Regions from separate parts of the Agrobacterium sp. 22-209-1 genome, predicted to be linked through region 1. Evidence: predicted binding sites of a transcription regulator. Region 1 holds the regulator's gene; each other region holds the start of a gene.
The links. Region 1 encodes PhoB, which activates phosphate uptake and scavenging genes when phosphate is short. Its sites were predicted from a motif close to TGTCATNNANCTGTCAT; they were not measured.
Positions count from the first base shown of each region.

Region 1 (4,289 bases):
TCCATCTATCTCGAGGAATTCGCCCCGAAGAACCGTCTGACGGATCTTATCGAGGTGAATATCAACAATCTCGCGGCCGTTCCTTCGATTGTTTACGGTCTGCTCGGCCTCTCGGTCTTCATCAACTTCATGGGCTTTCCGCGCTCGGCCTCGCTGGTCGGCGGCCTCGTCCTGACGCTGATGACCCTGCCGACGATCATCATCGCGACGCGCGCTGCCCTGAAGGCCGTGCCGCCGTCTATCCGCGCCGCCGCCCTCGGCCTCGGCGCTTCCAAGATGCAGACGATCTTCCACCATGTGCTGCCGCTCGCCATGCCCGGCATCCTCACCGGCACCATCATCGGTCTCGCCCACGCGCTGGGGGAAACGGCGCCGCTGCTCCTGATCGGCATGGTGGCATTCGTCGCGAATTACCCGACAACGCCGATGGATCCGTCCACGGCCCTGCCGGTGCAGATTTACATGTGGGCGAACGAAGCCGAGCGTGCCTTTGTCGAAAGGACATCCGGCGCTATCATCATCCTGCTTTTGTTCCTCATTGTCATGAATGTTGGCGCAATCCTGTTGCGTCGCCGCTTCGAACGGCGCTGGTAGAGGGAGATTGAGCAATGAACATGTTGTCGGAAGCAGCAGTTGAAAAGGCGCTGGACAAGAAAATGAATGAAGTCTCATACAAGATGATCGGCAAGGACGTTTCGGTTTATTACGGCGAAAAGCGTGCGCTCTACGACGTGAACCTGAATGTTCGCGAAAATACGGTGACGGCGCTGATCGGCCCGTCTGGCTGCGGTAAATCCACCTTCCTGCGCACCCTGAACCGCATGAACGACACGATCGACGGTTGCCGGGTGACCGGAAAAATCACGCTCGACACCGACGATATCTACGATCAGGCAATCGATGTCGTGGAATTGCGCGCCCGCGTCGGCATGGTGTTCCAGAAGCCGAACCCTTTCCCGAAGTCGATCTACGAAAACATTTCCTACGGTCCGCGCATCCATGGTCTCGCCCGCAACAAGGCGGATATGGACCAGATCGTCGAGCAGAGCCTGCAGAAGGCCGGCCTCTGGAACGAAGTGAAGGATCGCCTGCAGGAATCCGGCACGGGTCTTTCCGGCGGTCAGCAACAGCGCCTGTGCATCGCCCGCGCGGTTGCCGTCAGCCCGGAAGTGATCCTGATGGACGAACCCTGCTCGGCGCTCGACCCTATCGCGACCGCAAAGGTCGAGGAACTGATCCACGAGCTGCGCACCAATTACACCATCGTCATCGTCACGCACTCCATGCAGCAGGCGGCGCGTGTTTCCCAGCGCACGGCCATGTTCCACCTTGGTCACCTTGTCGAGGAAAACGAAACCGACAAGATGTTCACCAATCCGGACGACCAGCGCACGCAGGATTACATCATGGGCCGCTTCGGCTGATCCCGGCCGGCGCTTTATCGAAACCGAACAAGACTGGTGCCTCTGCCGTGCCCGCTTCCGGGCACGCGCATGCAGGCCAAGCCGGAGGACTAGACCATGACGCAGACAACGACCCATTCGCATATTCTGTCGGCATATGACGACGAACTGAAATTCCTGACGCGCCGTATCGCCGAAATGGGCGGTCTGGCGGAACAGATGTGCGCCGATGCCGTGCGTGCGCTCGTCAACTCCGACGCCGCACTCGCCCAGAAGGTCATTTCCGACGACGCGATCCTCGATCATTCCGAGCGTGAGATCGGCGACAAGGCCATCGTCACCATCGCCAGGCGCCAGCCGATGGCGGCAGACCTTCGCGAGATCATCGGCACGCTACGTATTGCAGCGGACCTCGAACGTGTTGGCGACCTCGGTAAGAATACTGCCAAGCGTGTCATCGCGGTTGCCGGCACCGGCGTGCCGCGCAAGCTCGCCCGTGGCATCGAACACCTCTCGGAACTGGCGCTGGTACAGCTCAAGGAAGTCCTCGACGTCTATTCGACACGTTCGGCGGAGAAGGCAAATGCCATCCGCGAGCGCGACGAAGAAATCGACGCCATGTACACGTCGCTCTTCCGTGAGCTTTTGACCTACATGATGGAAGATCCGCGCAACATCACTACCTGCACGCATCTTCTGTTCTGCGCCAAGAACATCGAGCGTATCGGCGACCACGCCACCAATATCGCCGAGACGATCTATTACATGACCACCGGCAGCCAGCCGGAAGGCGAGCGTCCTAAGGATGACAGTTCCAACACGCTCGGTTCGGTGACCGAGTAACAGACAGGCAGCGGCTTGCGGAGTTAGTATATGGTGCCCAAGATTGCAGTTGTGGAAGATGAGGAAGCGCTGAGCGTGCTGCTTCGTTACAATCTCGAGGCTGAGGGATATGACGTCGACACGATACCCCGTGGAGACGAGGCCGAAATTCGGCTGCAGGAACGTATTCCAGACCTTCTTATCCTGGATTGGATGCTTCCCGGCGTTTCCGGTATCGAACTGTGCCGTCGGCTCAGAATGCGGCCGGAAACCGAACGCCTGCCCATCATCATGCTGACGGCGCGCGGTGAGGAAAGCGAAAGGGTTCGCGGCCTCGCCACCGGCGCCGACGATTATGTCGTCAAGCCGTTCTCGACACCGGAACTCATGGCCCGGGTCAAGGCCATGCTGCGCCGGGCTCGCCCCGAGGTTCTGTCTTCGGTGCTGAAATGCGGCGATATCGAACTGGATCGCGAGACCCATCGCGTTCACCGCAAGAGCCGCGAAGTGCGCCTCGGCCCAACGGAGTTCCGCCTGCTGGAATTCCTGATGACTTCTCCCGGCCGGGTGTTTTCCCGCTCACAATTGCTGGATGGCGTCTGGGGTCACGATATCTATGTGGACGAACGCACCGTCGACGTGCATGTCGGACGTCTGCGCAAGGCGCTCAATTTTTCGCATATGCAAGATGTCATCCGCACCGTGCGCGGCGCCGGATATTCAATGGAAGCCTGAGGAAACCGAAACCGATGGTTTCACTCGGGAAAAATTCCCAAAATTCAGAAGGCCCGCAGCCGGGATGGTGGCGGGCCTTCTGAATTCGAACCTTGCCCAACGCGTGTCCTTGTTGTTTTTGAAGGCAACAGACGGTCTGCTAAGAGTCGGATTGCGCGGTGAAACCAGACAGGAGGGATGGCGCGGCACGTCGCCGACGAACTCAAAGTATTTGCCGCAAGGGCGCGTCGCGATTTTACATCCGCAGAAGGCGGAAGAAGAGGAATTGGGAGCGCCTCTCAAACAGCGTGCGCCCATTCCGGGACCGCCTTGAGTTTTGCCATAAAAAAACGGGCCCGAAGGCCCGTAGTTTTTGAGTGTCGAATGCGTGCCGCAACACTCAAGCTTTGCGACGTTCGCTTACCGGCTGGTAGGCGAGTTTCGCATGGAACTTGCAATAGGGTGAAGATTCCAGCGCTTCACAACCGCAGAAATGGAAATCGTCTTTCAAGGGATCGCCGACCGGCCATTTGCAGGTGCGCTCCGTCAGTTCCGTCAACGTCAGGCGACGGGAAATCGGGGTGACGACGTTTCTGGAAGGAACGTAATCGAGGACTTCCGCGGTCTCGATGCCGATCTCTTCCTGAAGAGCCGTTGCTGCGTTGGAACGGGTCAGAACCCGAGCAGGCGCTGTGCCGACACGGCCCGCGAAATTCGTCGCGCGCGGGGCAGGAGCGGCGGCGCGCTTGGGCGCGGAACGCGCCGAAGTGACCGGGCCGCCGGCCTTGACGCGACCCGGCAGGTTGAGGCGGTGGACCTTGCCGATGACGGCATTACGGCTGACACCGCCCAGCTGCGCTGCTATCTGGCTGGCGCTAAGTCCCTCGGACCACAATTTCTTGAGTTTTTCGACCCGTTCGTCTGTCCAGTTCATGCCGCTTCTCCGCTCGTCGCGTATAATGTCGGCAGAATCCATCTCCGCCTCGCGGGCGTGCCGCGAGCGTGGTTTCTGCCTGATTTTCGGTGACTAGTTCCGCCGCAATGCAGTCTAGTAATTAGCGATTAACCTAGTGCCACGCAGACTCCGTGGCAAGAGTCGTGGGAATCATCTCGAATCGATTTTCCGGTTTTCCCCAACTTGCTGGCGAGTTGAGTCTGAAAGGCAACACCTTGGGCCTCATCCGCCGCCACCTACTAGGGCTTGAGAAGCCCGAGAAACGCGGACTTTTGTTGACATCGGCAGGCGAAGTGACAATAGTGCCCCTGCCGCCGCGAGGCGGCATTTTTGATTTTCAGGCGAGGGATAACCCCGAAAGCCTATTGACAACTGTCTGACAGCGCAACCGCGCA
Region 1 is NZ_JBNWCH010000017.1:7,460-11,748, reverse strand. It holds gene pstA (phosphate ABC transporter permease PstA) at 1-594, shown strand, start outside; gene pstB (phosphate ABC transporter ATP-binding protein PstB) at 609-1,424, shown strand; gene phoU (phosphate signaling complex protein PhoU) at 1,521-2,246, shown strand; gene phoB (phosphate regulon transcriptional regulator PhoB) at 2,277-2,960, shown strand; gene ACQZ48_RS22795 (GcrA family cell cycle regulator) at 3,340-3,873, opposite strand.

Region 2 (4,289 bases), on a different contig from region 1:
GCAGCGTGGAATATCGCATGCGCGACGGCTCGATGCGCGATCTCTACCATATGGGCGAGGCCGAACGGCGTTTTCTGATGCGCACCGACTGGGGGTTCGTGCACCAGAACCCGGCGGATGGACTGCGCATGGCGGTATCTGCCGGTGCCAATGTCGGCGAGCGGCTGATGGCGGTCGGCAACCGTCATTACGGCAACATCCGCCAATCGGCCAGTGAATGGCTGGAACGGGTGGAAATCGGCACCGACCGTATCGACGATCAGCCGCGCGCCTTTTCCGGCGGCATGCGCCAGCGCCTGCAGATCGCCCGCAACCTCGTCACATCGCCGCGCCTCGTCTTCATGGACGAACCGACCGGCGGCCTCGATGTCTCGGTACAGGCACGTCTGCTCGATCTGGTTCGCGGCCTCGTCAACGATCTCGGTCTTGCGGTCGTCGTGGTCACCCATGATCTCGCGGTGGCGCGACTTCTCTCTCACCGCATGATGGTGATGAAGGGTGGTGACGTCATCGAACATGGCCTCACCGACCGCGTGCTGGACGACCCGCGCGAGCCTTACACGCAATTGCTCGTTTCCTCCATCTTGCAGGTCTAGCCGCGCGATTCCGAAAAATGGTCCCCGGTTTTCGGACAAAATCACGCGCAGAAAGAAAGAACCCACCATGACGACGCCTCTCATCGTTTCGGAAGTCTTCAAAAGCTTCACCATGCATCTTCGCGACGGTATCGAGCTGCCAGTCGTTCGCGATGTCAATTTCTCCGTCTCTAGCGGCGAATGCGTCGTGCTCGGCGGCCCTTCGGGCATCGGCAAAAGCTCGATCCTGAAAATGCTCTATGGCAACTACGCCATCGACAGCGGGCAGATTCTCGTTCGTCATGAGGGCCAGGTCGTCGATATCGGCAATGCCTCGCCGCGCACGATCCTCGAAATACGCCACCGCACGATTGGTTATGTCAGCCAGTTCCTGCGCACCGTGCCACGCGTTCCAGCAATAGACGTCGTCGCCGAGCCGCTTTTTGCCCGCAAGGTTGCGGTCGAGGAGGCGCGCGAGCAGGCAGCGGCGCTGCTTTCGAAGCTCAACCTGCCGAAGGAATTATGGTCGCTGCCGCCGGCAACCTTTTCCGGCGGTGAGCAGCAGCGTGTGAATATCGCACGCGGTTTCATCACCGATCACGCCATCCTGCTTCTCGACGAACCCACCGCCTCACTGGATGCCGCCAATCGGCGGGTCGTCGTTGAGATGATCGCCGAAAAGAAGCGCAAGGGGACCGCCTTGCTTGGCATTTTCCATGACGAAGAAGTGCGCGAAGCCGTGGCCGACCGCATTCTCGACGTCTCGCAGTTCTCTCCGCGAAAGGCAGCGGCATGAGCGTCAAGGTCGGTCTCGAACCCGTCATCCACGAAAGTGCCCGCGTCACCAATTCCTCGATCGGCCGCTATACCGAAATTTCGGAGCGCTGCCGCCTTGAGGAGGTCGAGATGGACGATTACTCCTATGTCATGCAGGATGGCGCGATCTGGTGCGCCACCATCGGCAAATTCGTCAACATCGCCGCTTCCGTCCGCATCAACGCCACCAATCATCCGATGCAGCGGGCGACATTGCACCATTTCACCTATCGCGCCCGCAGCTACTGGGACGACGCCGAAGATGAAACAGATTTCTTCGCCGCCCGGCGTGCCAAACGGGTGGTGATCGGCCACGATGTCTGGATCGGCCACGGTGCGACCATCCTGCCCGGCGTCACGGTGGGGAACGGTGCAGTCGTCGGGGCCGGGGCGGTCGTTTCCAAAGATGTTGCGCCCTACACCATCGTCGGCGGCGTGCCCGCCCGGCTGATCCGCGAGCGTTTTACCGCGGAGCTTGGCAAGCGCATGGATGAACTGAATTGGTGGGATTGGGACCATGCGAGGCTGCGCAGCGCGCTGGATGATTTCCGCACACTCGCCGCCGAGGATTTCGTGGCGAAATATGGCGGGTAAACTCCCGCCTATACCGAAGCAATTGCAGTCCCGGGGTCATGTCCCGGGATTTCTGTTTGTCGGCTCCCGATATGCCACGCAGGATTTCCACCGCATGACAAGCCAGAAGAAAGGTTTGTCGGCGAACCCACGGGTGTCGTATCTGCGAATTATGTAATATTTTCTTCATCAAACTGACACTCACGCTTCACGCACCGCTGTTACGTCGAACCCCGTCAAAAGAAGATTGGACGGGGAAATGAGCTTTCACCTGAAGCAAGTCACGCGCCGTTTCGGCAACCACACTGCGGTCGATTCCGTAAATGTCGAGATACCGCAGGGTCAGATGGTCGGCGTGATCGGGCGCTCAGGTGCGGGAAAATCGACGCTGCTGCGCATGATCAATCGCCTCGTCGATCCGTCTTCGGGCTCCATTCATTTCAACGATACCGAAGTGTCTGCACTGAAGGGTGCTGCGCTCCGCAACTGGCAGCGCGACTGCGCCATGATCTTCCAGCAGTTCAATCTGGTGCCCCGCCTCGATGTGCTCACCAACGTCATGCTCGGCCGCCTCAACCACCGTTCAACGGCGCTCAGCCTTTTCAACATCTTCACCCATGAGGAGCGGCTGATGGCTATCGCCGCGCTCGAGCGGCTCGGCATCGAACATGTGGCGATGCAGGCGGCAGGCACGCTTTCCGGCGGCCAGCAGCAGCGCGTCGCCATTGCGCGTGCGTTGATGCAGTCTCCAAAGATGGTCCTGGCCGATGAACCGATCGCCTCCCTCGACCCCCTCAATGCCAAGATCGTGATGGACGCGCTGCGCGACATCAACGAGCGCGAAGGCATCACCGTCATCACCAACCTTCACACGCTGGATACGGCGCGCAATTATTGCGAACGCATCATCGGCATGTCGCAGGGCCGCGTCGTCTTCGATGGAACGCCCGCCGAGCTCACTGCTGCCGCCGTCACCGAAATCTACGGAACCGATTCGCAAGGCTCCGGCATCGACGAGACCATGACCTCGACCAGCATCAATATTCCCGGCGCGCAGCTTGCCGCGCGTCCGGTGCAGCAATCTGCCGGTCCCGAACCGCTCGCTCTCGCCGGGCTCTGAGGAACCGCTCAGCATCGTTTGCGCCCGCGTCAAGGGCCAATATTTCACAACAAACTCCGGCTCGCCGGGAAACAGGAGAAAGTCCATGTTGAAGAAAGTCCTTCTTTCGGCAGTCGCCCTTGGCGTTCTGGCCGGTTCCGCCATGGCTCAGGACGTCAAGGTTCTGCGCATCGGTCTCGACGGTTCCGAAAACGAAGCCGACCAGATCCGCAACACCAAGTGCGTTGCCGATGGCCTCAAGGCTGCAACCGGCGTTTCCGAAGTTCAGGTTTTCCCGTCGCCGGACTATAACGGCGTTATCCAGGGCCTGCTCGGCGGCACCATCGACATCGCTTCCATGGGCGCATCCTCCTACGCCAAGATCGCTCTGGCCGACCCGAAGGCTGTCGACCCGATCCTGACCACGGCCGGCGCTGACGGTTCGACCGGTTATTACACGATCATGGTTGCCCGTAAGGACAGCGGCATCAAGACGCTGGCAGACGCCAAGGGCAAGAAGATCGGCTTCGCCGACCCGGACTCCACCTCCGGCTTCCTCGTTCCGAACGTGGCCATCCCGAAGGAAACCGGTGTTCCGGTCAAGGAATACTTCTCCGAAACCGGCTTCGGCGGCGGCCATGAGAACCTCGTTCTCGCCGTTCTCGACAAGAAGTTCGACGTTGGCACCACCTTCGGTTCGGGCGTTGGCAAGTGGGAAGAAGGCTACACCGCCGGCAATCTCTACCAGATGGTCAAGAAGGGCAACCTCGACATGGACGATATCGTCGAAGTCTGGAAGTCGCCGCTGATCCCGAACGGTCCGCTGATGGTTACGAACAAGCTCGGCGACGCGATGAAGCAGAAGGTCGAAGACTTCTTCATGGAACTGCCGAAGAAGGATCTCGCATGCTTCCAGGGCTTCACCCAGGGCAAGAACACCGCCTACATCAAGGTCGATCCGTCCTTCTACCAGACGATCATCGACGCCCGTAAGTCCGTTATCGGCGGCTGATCCTCAGATCATATCCGGAAGCGGCGGTGCCCCACGGCGCCGCCGCTTTTGCCAATAAAGGAAAAGCGGCATGGCGACCACACTGCACAATGGTACCCTCTCGCCCGAGGGGTTGAGCGCATCGTCCAGGACGGTCATGCGCCATTATCAACAGCAGCTTGCGACACGACGAATCTATACCGTCATTTCGCTCGTGATCTTTCTCGTCATCCTC
Region 2 is NZ_JBNWCH010000007.1:126,333-130,621, forward strand. It holds gene phnK (phosphonate C-P lyase system protein PhnK) at 1-596, shown strand, start outside; gene phnL (phosphonate C-P lyase system protein PhnL) at 664-1,371, shown strand; gene ACQZ48_RS16720 (DapH/DapD/GlmU-related protein) at 1,368-1,985, shown strand; gene phnC (phosphonate ABC transporter ATP-binding protein) at 2,224-3,084, shown strand; gene phnD (phosphonate ABC transporter substrate-binding protein) at 3,170-4,075, shown strand; gene phnE (phosphonate ABC transporter, permease protein PhnE) at 4,146-4,289, shown strand, end outside.
Region 2: phnC (phosphonate ABC transporter ATP-binding protein) is a predicted target of PhoB. The motif match lies at 2,149-2,165, and genes of this name have one in related genera.

Region 3 (4,289 bases), on a different contig from region 1:
CCGTGGCGATCCGTCGTCGGCACTGCTGGAGGTTCTCGATCCGGAACAGAACTCCACCTTCATGGATCATTACCTGGAAGTGGAATACGACCTGTCCGACGTGATGTTCGTGACCACGGCCAACACGTTGAACATTCCCGGCCCGCTGATGGACCGCATGGAAGTGATCCGCATCGCCGGTTACACGGAAGACGAAAAGCGCGAAATCGCAAAGCGTCACCTGTTGCCCAAGGCGATCAAGGAGCATGCCCTGCGTCCAGAAGAGTTCTCGGTCACCGATGATGCCCTGATGGTCGTCATCCAGCAATACACCCGCGAAGCGGGCGTGCGCAGCTTCGAACGCGAGCTGATGAAGCTGGCGCGCAAGGCTGTCACCGAGATCATCAAGGGCAAGGTCAAGTCCGTGGAAGTCACCGCTGCAAACGTTCCCGACTATCTGGGCGTGCCGCGGTTCCGCCATGGCGAAGCCGAGCGCGAGGATCAGGTCGGTGTCGTCACCGGTCTAGCCTGGACGGAAGTCGGCGGTGAGTTGCTCACCATCGAAGGCGTGATGATGCCGGGCAAGGGCCGCATGACGGTTACTGGCAACCTCAAGGAAGTGATGAAGGAATCCATTTCGGCGGCGGCATCCTATGTCCGCTCGCGCGCCGTGGATTTCGGCATCGAACCGCCGCGCTTCGACAAGAGTGACATCCACGTTCACGTTCCTGAAGGGGCAACTCCGAAGGACGGACCGTCTGCCGGTGTTGCCATGGCAACTGCCATCGTCTCCATCATGACCGGTATTCCGGTCTCGAAGGATGTGGCGATGACGGGCGAGATCACGCTTCGTGGTCGCGTGTTGCCGATCGGCGGCCTGAAGGAAAAGCTGCTTGCGGCTCTGCGCGGCGGCATCAAGAAGGTGCTGATCCCGGAAGAAAACGCCAAGGATCTGGCGGAGATTCCGGATAACGTGAAGAACGAGATGGAAATCATTCCGGTGTCGCGTATGGGCGAGGTTATCAAGCACGCTCTTATCCGCCAGCCGGAACCCATCGAGTGGGACGGCAGCATCGAGACGCCGGTGATCGCAACCGTCGAAGGTGTTGATGACGGCAACCAGACGATCGCCCATTGATACATGCATCGTCGCGAAGGCGGGAATCGCCTTTCGCGGCGGGCAGCGCATAGAATCAATGCGTTAGGTGTCGGAGTGCTTGCGCGGTGCTCAGCTCTGCGCAACTGATGCCAAATTGGCACGAATATGTGGAAGGCCGGCAGAAATGTCGGCCTTTTTTGTGAAAAAAACTCCAGACCCCTTGTTTTTCAGGCGATTCCAGCGCTTTTGAGTTGCTGCGCGCGGATGTGAATGTATTCTGCGCCGGCTTAATTTTAGTCGTTTCAAACCATTGAAAGGGGTGGAAACATGAACAAGAACGAGCTCGTCTCTGCTGTTGCCGAAAAGGCTGGTCTCACGAAGGCAGATGCTGCTTCCGCTGTTGATGCCGTATTCGAAACCGTACAGAACGAACTGAAGAGCGGTGGCGACATCCGTCTCGCTGGCTTCGGCAGCTTCTCCGTTAGCCGTCGTGAAGCCTCCAAGGGTCGTAACCCTTCCACGGGTGCTGAAGTCGATATCCCGGCTCGCAACGTACCGAAGTTTTCCGCAGGCAAGGGCCTGAAGGACGCCGTCAACTCGTAAGGTTTCCGGAAAGCTGCAACGCCCGGCGGCGGGCGGGCGGCTTTTCAGGTTCACGAGGAAACATGTTTTGATGCCCTGACGCCGTCACATCGACGCTAAAGCGGGTGGTGTTTCGAAACGCGGAATGTGCGCATAAACGCGAAAGCCCGGCTCCAGCAGTCGGGCTTTTTGATTCTCCCGCAAGGAAATGTCATGCCACTGTCATGTCTTTGACGCAGAAGCCATGGGGTATTTCTGGACCCAAGGGGGATTAAAATGGCGTTCCGATTTTCTCAAATGGCTTTGACTGCAGCTCTGCTTGCGTCCGCGGCCATCCCGGCCGCTGCCGAGCCGGTTTTCAACCGCATTGCATCGTTCCCGGTGGCAAAAAACCTTCCCGCGGACAAGGACGCCAAGTCTGTCACTTCGGCTGAAATCATCACCGCCAGCGAAGACGGCAAGACGCTGATTTATTCGGACAGCCCGCTTGGCGGCATCGGTTTCATCGACATCACAGACGCCAAGGCTCCAAAGGCCGGCGGCGCATTGTTGCTGGAAGGCGAGCCGACCTCCGTTGCCGTTGCCGGTCTCAAGGTACTGGCTGGCGTCAATACGTCGGAAAGTCGTGCCAAGCCTTCCGGCAAGCTGGTGACGGTCGATCTCGCCACGAAGAAGGTTGAGGCAAGCTGCGACCTCGGCGGCCAACCCGATTCCGTCGCCGTTTCCCCGGACAAGACCTTTGCCGCCATCGCGATCGAAAACGAGCGCGATGAAGAGGTGAACGAAGGCGCCCTGCCGCAGATGCCAGCCGGTTACCTCGTCACCGTCGGCCTGAAGGATGGTGTTGCCGACTGCGCGACGCTGAAGAAGATCGACGTTACCGGTCTCGCTGAAATTTCCCCGGAGGATCCGGAACCGGAATTTGTTTCCATCAACGCCAATGGCGAGATCGCGCTGACGCTGCAGGAAAACAACCATATCGTCATCATCGACGGCAAGACCGGCACCGTGAAGACGCATTTCTCCGCCGGCACCGTCAATCTGGAAGGCATCGATACCAAAACCGATGGACAGCTGAAGTTCACCGACAAGCAGGAAGGCCGCAAGCGCGAGCCGGATGCCGTGAAGTGGCTGGACAATGACCGTATCGTCATCGCCAATGAGGGCGACTGGCAGGGCGGCTCGCGCGGCTTCACCATCTTCGACAAGACCGGCAAGCTTCTTTATGAGGCCGGCACCTCGCTCGAGTACGCGGTTGCCGCCATCGGCCACTATCCGGAAAAGCGTTCCAAGGCCAAGGGGATCGAGCCCGAGGGTCTGGAGGCGGCGACCTTCGATGGTCAGAAGTATTTCTTCGTGCTTGCCGAGCGCGCCTCCGTTGCCGCTGTTTACAAGGATACCGGCGCAGAGCCGCAACTGACCCAGCTCCTGCCTTCGGGAATTTCGCCGGAAGGCGCAGTCGCCATCCCGTCGCGCAACCTCCTAGCCACGGCCAATGAGGTTGATCTGATCGAAGACGGCGGCGTCCGCTCGCATGTCATGCTTTATGAGCGTGCTGAAGGCGAAGCAGCCTATCCGCAGCTCGTCTCCGCGACAGTCGATGGTGCGCCGATCGGTTGGGGTGCGCTCTCGGGTCTGGTCGGCGATGCCGAAAAGCCCGGCATTCTCTATGCCGTGTCCGATTCGGTCTATGGCAATCAGCCGTCGATCTTTACCATTGATGCGACGAAAAAGCCTGCTGTCATCACCAGCGTGCTGCGCGTCAAGCGTGACGGCGTCGCCGCCCAGAAGCTTGATATCGAAGGCATCACGCTGGACGGCAAGGGCGGTTTCTGGCTGGCCTCTGAAGGCGATAGCGCCAAGCTCGTTCCGCATGCGCTTTATAACGTTAACGCCAAGGGTGAAATCAAGGCCGAGATCGCGCTGCCGAAGGAGCTGCTCGCCAGCGATACCCGCTTCGGTTTCGAAGGCGTGACGATGATCGGTAAAGGCGACGATGCGACGCTGTGGATGGCCGTGCAGCGTGAATGGGGCACGGACGAGAAGGGCTTCGTCAAGCTCGTCTCCTATAATCCGAAGTCCAAGGAGTGGGGCGCTGTGCGTTACCCGCTCGACAAGACTGAGGCAGGCTGGGTCGGCCTTTCTGAAATCACCGCGCAGGGCGACTATGTCTATATCATCGAGCGCGACAACCAGATCGGCGACAAGGCCAAGATCAAGAAGCTCTACCGCGTTGCTATCGCCGACCTGAAGCCGGGCAAGATCCGCGGCGAGCTGCCGCTGGTGACCAAGCAGGAAGCCCACGACTTCCTGCCCGACCTCAAGGCCCAGACCAACGGCTACGTCGTCGACAAGCTGGAAGGCTTCACCTTTGACAAGGCTGGAGCCGCCTATGCCGTGACAGACAATGACGGCGTCGATGATTCCTCCGGCGAGACGCTGTTCTTCAAGGTTGAGATGAAGGCGATCAACTGATTGCGCCGAACTGTATCGAAAAAAGAGAAAAGCCGGGCGATGCCCGGCTTTTTATTTGGCGAAGAGAACCACCAGGGCTATCGCCACTCCTGAACGATCTGTCATGAGGCAAGCCGCAACATCGGTATCGCTCTCTCAGTATCGAATCTTGGTA
Region 3 is NZ_JBNWCH010000004.1:33,345-37,633, forward strand. It holds gene lon (endopeptidase La) at 1-1,117, shown strand, start outside; gene hupB (DNA-binding protein HupB) at 1,406-1,681, shown strand; gene ACQZ48_RS11320 (esterase-like activity of phytase family protein) at 1,937-4,135, shown strand.
Region 3: ACQZ48_RS11320 (esterase-like activity of phytase family protein) is a predicted target of PhoB. The motif match lies at 1,870-1,886, and genes of this name have one in related genera.

Region 4 (4,289 bases), on a different contig from region 1:
ACGCGCTCGTCTTCGCCTTCGGCAAAGATGATGCGCTTCTTTTCGGCGGCTTTCGCGGCATTGAAGACAGGCTTCATGATGAAGCCGGAGCGCCAGACGAAACGGTTCAGCTGGTCGAGATAGGCTTCGAAATCGGTGATCGGCCGGGCGGCGACACCGCTTGCGGCGGCGGCACGGGCGACCGCAGGGGCGATGCGCAGGATGAGGCGCGGATCGAAGGGCGAGGGGATGAGGTAGGTTGGGCCGAAGATCGGCGTTTCGCCGCTATAGGCCTTGGCGGCCACTTCGGAGACTTCCTCACGCGCGAGTTCCGCGATGGCCTGCACTGCGGCCATCTTCATTTCTTCATTGATCGTGGTTGCGCCGCAATCCAGCGCGCCGCGGAAGATATAGGGGAAGCAGAGGACGTTATTGACCTGGTTCGGGAAATCCGAACGGCCGGTGCAGATCATCGCATCCGGACGGGCAGCACGCGCCGCTTCCGGCATGATTTCCGGATTGGGGTTGGCAAGCGCCAGGATCAGCGGGTTTGCCGCCATGCGCTCGAGCAGTTCCGGCTTCAGCACGCCGGCGGCCGAAAGGCCGAGGAAGACATCCGCGCCGTCGATGGTTTCGGCCAGCACGCGCTTGTCGGTCTTCTGGGCGTAAACTTCCTTCCACTCGTCCATCAACGTGTTGCGGCCGTCATAAACGAGGCCTTCGATGTCGTGGACCCAGATGTTTTCCTTCTTCGCGCCCATGGCGACGAGCAGGTTGAGGCAGGCAAGGGCAGCTGCACCGGCGCCCGAGGCGACGATCTTGACGCTGGACAGAGATTTTCCGGCCAGTTCCAGCGCATTGGTGACGGCGGCGGCGACGATGATCGCAGTGCCGTGCTGATCGTCGTGGAAGACCGGAATGTTCATCTTCTCGCGCAGCTGGCGCTCCACTTCGAAACATTCCGGCGCCTTGATGTCCTCAAGGTTGATGCCGCCGAAGGTGGGCTCCAGCGCCGCGATGGTGGAGACCATGTCGTTGATGCCGGGTGCGTCGATCTCGATATCGAACACGTCGATGCCGGCGAATTTCTTGAAGAGAACGGCCTTGCCTTCCATCACAGGCTTGGAAGCGAGCGGGCCGATATTGCCAAGACCGAGCACCGCCGTGCCGTTGGAAATGACGGCAACGAGATTGGCGCGCGCGGTATATTCAGCCGCCATTTCGGGGTTCTCGTGGATGGCGAGGCACGGGGCGGCCACACCCGGCGAATAGGCGAGCGCCAGATCGCGCTGGTTGCCGAGCGGCTTGGTGGCCTGGATTTCCAGCTTGCCGGGGCGCGGGTAGCGGTGGAAAAAGAGCGCCTGTTCCTCGATGTCGGCCTTTGCCGTGTTGGCGGGCGTGTTGTTCTTATCGTGAGAGGTCATTCTTCCACCGTCATGTCTGGTTCAATTCCGGCCCCCTGAATACAACAAACTTCCCCGTGGTACAGCCGTTATTTACCGCCTCCTTATGCAAATGCGGGCATGGCTTATTCGCGTTTTCGTGAAGCTATCCGTCATATTCCATACAAAAAACCGCCGCTGTCATGTTGCTGAAACACGAGTCTGGTTCTGAGAGGTAAGAAAGCCGCAGGGACGCAACCGAACAGGGGGATGAAATCCGTGGCCGGTCAAATCGAAACCAGACAGTTCAGAACGCTTTTCATTTCGGATGTTCATCTCGGCTCCAAGGCGGCCAAGACGGATTATCTGCTCGACTTCCTGAAATACCACGAAGCCGAAACGATCATTCTCGTCGGCGACATCGTCGACGGCTGGCGCCTGCGCCGCAGCTGGTACTGGCCGCAGGGCTGCAACGACGTGGTGCAGAAGCTTCTGCGCAAGGCTCGCAAGGGCACCCGCATCGTTTATATTCCGGGCAATCACGATGAATTCCTGCGGGAGTTCCCTGGCATGCATTTCGGCGGTATCGAAGTGGCCGAACGCATGATCCACGAGGCGGGCGACGGCAAGAAATACCTCGTCATCCATGGCGACGAATTCGACGTGGTGGTGCGCAACGCCCGCCTGCTCGCTTATCTCGGCGACTGGGCCTATGACGCGGCAATTGCGCTCAACATCGCGATTGCCGCCGTGCGCCGCCGCATCGGCCTGCCTTACTGGTCGTTTTCGGCCTGGGCCAAGCTGCAGGTGAAACACGCCGTCAACTTCATCGGAGAATTCCAGCGCGTGGTCGCCGAAGAGGCGCGGCGCAACAATGTCGATGGCGTCATCTGTGGTCACATTCACCACGCTGTCATGGAAGACATGGACGGCATCCGCTACATCAACACCGGCGACTGGGTGGAAAGCTGCACGGCGATTGCCGAAAACGCCGATGGCAGCTTCGAGCTGATCACCTGGATGCAGACGAGCGACGTTACCGCCGAACAGGTATCGGACGAGATGGAGCCGGTGGATATTCCGGGTTTGATTGGCAAGCACGCGGCCTGATTGGGCCTGCGAGCTAAAGGGATACCTAGCCTTCGGTGTTTCCTTGCGATCAATGCGCGCTCGTGTGGTACGAGTGGATGCCGCTTGTTTCTTCTCCCCGCCGGGGAGAAGGTCGCGGCAGCGGGATGAGGGGGCAAGCTCTCCGAAATTCGGCTACGTTTCCCCCTCATCCGACCCTTCGGGCCACCTTCTCCCCGGCGGGGAGAAGAAATACGCGGTGGCGGCGCACCTCATCTGGTTTTAATTTTAGGGGCTCACCCCCACAGTTCCGGCCGCGCCGGATAAACCAGCGAACCCTCATAAACCAACCCCGGATCACGATCGTGCGCCAACAATAGCGGCCCATCGAGATCGGCGAAGGCCGCACCCTGCGCCGCCAGCACGGCCGGCGCCATGCCGAGCGAGGTGCCGAGCATGCAGCCCACCATGATGGTGAAGCCGAGCCGTTCCGCTTCCGCTTTCATGACAAGCGCTTCAGTCAGGCCGCCGGTCTTGTCGAGCTTGATGTTGATTGCATCGTAACGGTCGCGAAGGCCGGCGAGGTCCCTGGTGGAATGCACGCTTTCATCGGCGCAGATCAGCACCGGATGGTCGATGCGGGCGAGGATGTCATCCTTGCCGGCGGGTAGCGGCTGCTCGATGAGCGATATCTTCAGCTCTGCCGCAAGCCGCAGATAATATTCGATATTATAGTCATTCCAGCCCTCATTGGCGTCGATGATGATGCGCGCTTCGGGTGCGGCGGCGCGCACGGCCCTTAGACGCGCCTCGTCATCTGCCGTGCCGGTCTTGATCTTCAGCAGCGGGCGGCCTGCGTTTTCCGCCGTTTTCGCGGCCATGGTCTCCGGGTCGGCAAGCGAGATGGTATAGGCGGTGACGAGCGGCTTTGCCGCCTGTCCAAGGATGCGTGTGGCAACAGTCTTGCCGCTGATCTTGGCCTCGAGGTCCCATAGCGCGCAATCGACCGCATTGCGGGCGGCGCCGGGTTGCATCGCCTGCTGTAGTTCCTGTCGTGTCACGCCGCCGGCGATCTGTTCCGCCATCGCCTCGATATCGGCGATGACGCCCTCGATGCTTTCGCCATAACGCGGATAGGGCACACATTCACCTCTGCCGGTAAAGGAACCATCGCGGATGGTACACGTTACGACATCCGCATGCGTGCGGGTGCCGCGTGAAATGGTGAAGCTGCCAGCCACGGGGAAACGTTCTGTTGTGGCTTGAAGGTAACGGGGCATGTTTTTTCACTTCCTAACAGGCGTCAAAAGACACATGACGCCAAATTTATCGCGAATTGTCGGCCGTCACTGTGGCTTGCCGAAGGTCAAACCGTTATGAAACCATTAAGAATCTCGTAACGACTGCACTCGCTCGGAGCATTATGCAAGAACAGGACACACGGCAACAGGCGAACCCGGCCGCAATCACCGAAGACGATAACGTCTCCGGCGGCGGTTCGCGTTTTGCCCTGAGCGGTTCCTGGCGCAACAGCAATCTCTCCGGTATTTTCTCCAGTCTTGAAAAGATCGAAAAAAGCAAATCCACCGGCCCGGTGGAAATCGATCTTTCTTCCGTCGAGGCCATCGATACGACCGGCGCATGGATCATTCAGCGCCTGCGCAGGGACCTGGAGGCAAATGGCGCCACCGTCACCGTGACGGGCAATGACCGTATCGAAGAGGTCATTTCCCAATTGCCCGAAAAAGTGGAAATGGAGGGCGCGGCCGCTGCGAAAGCGGGGCTTGCCGAACGTATTTTTGCGCCTGTCGGCAAGGCCGTCGTGCAGAACGGCGCGGATTTTCTGGCGGGCATGTATAT
Region 4 is NZ_JBNWCH010000009.1:163,378-167,666, forward strand. It holds gene ACQZ48_RS18935 (NADP-dependent malic enzyme) at 1-1,403, opposite strand, end outside; gene ACQZ48_RS18940 (UDP-2,3-diacylglucosamine diphosphatase) at 1,632-2,471, shown strand; gene dgcA (N-acetyl-D-Glu racemase DgcA) at 2,726-3,709, opposite strand; gene ACQZ48_RS18950 (MlaE family lipid ABC transporter permease subunit) at 3,853-4,289, shown strand, end outside.
Region 4: ACQZ48_RS18940 (UDP-2,3-diacylglucosamine diphosphatase) is a predicted target of PhoB. The motif match lies at 1,561-1,577, and genes of this name have one in related genera.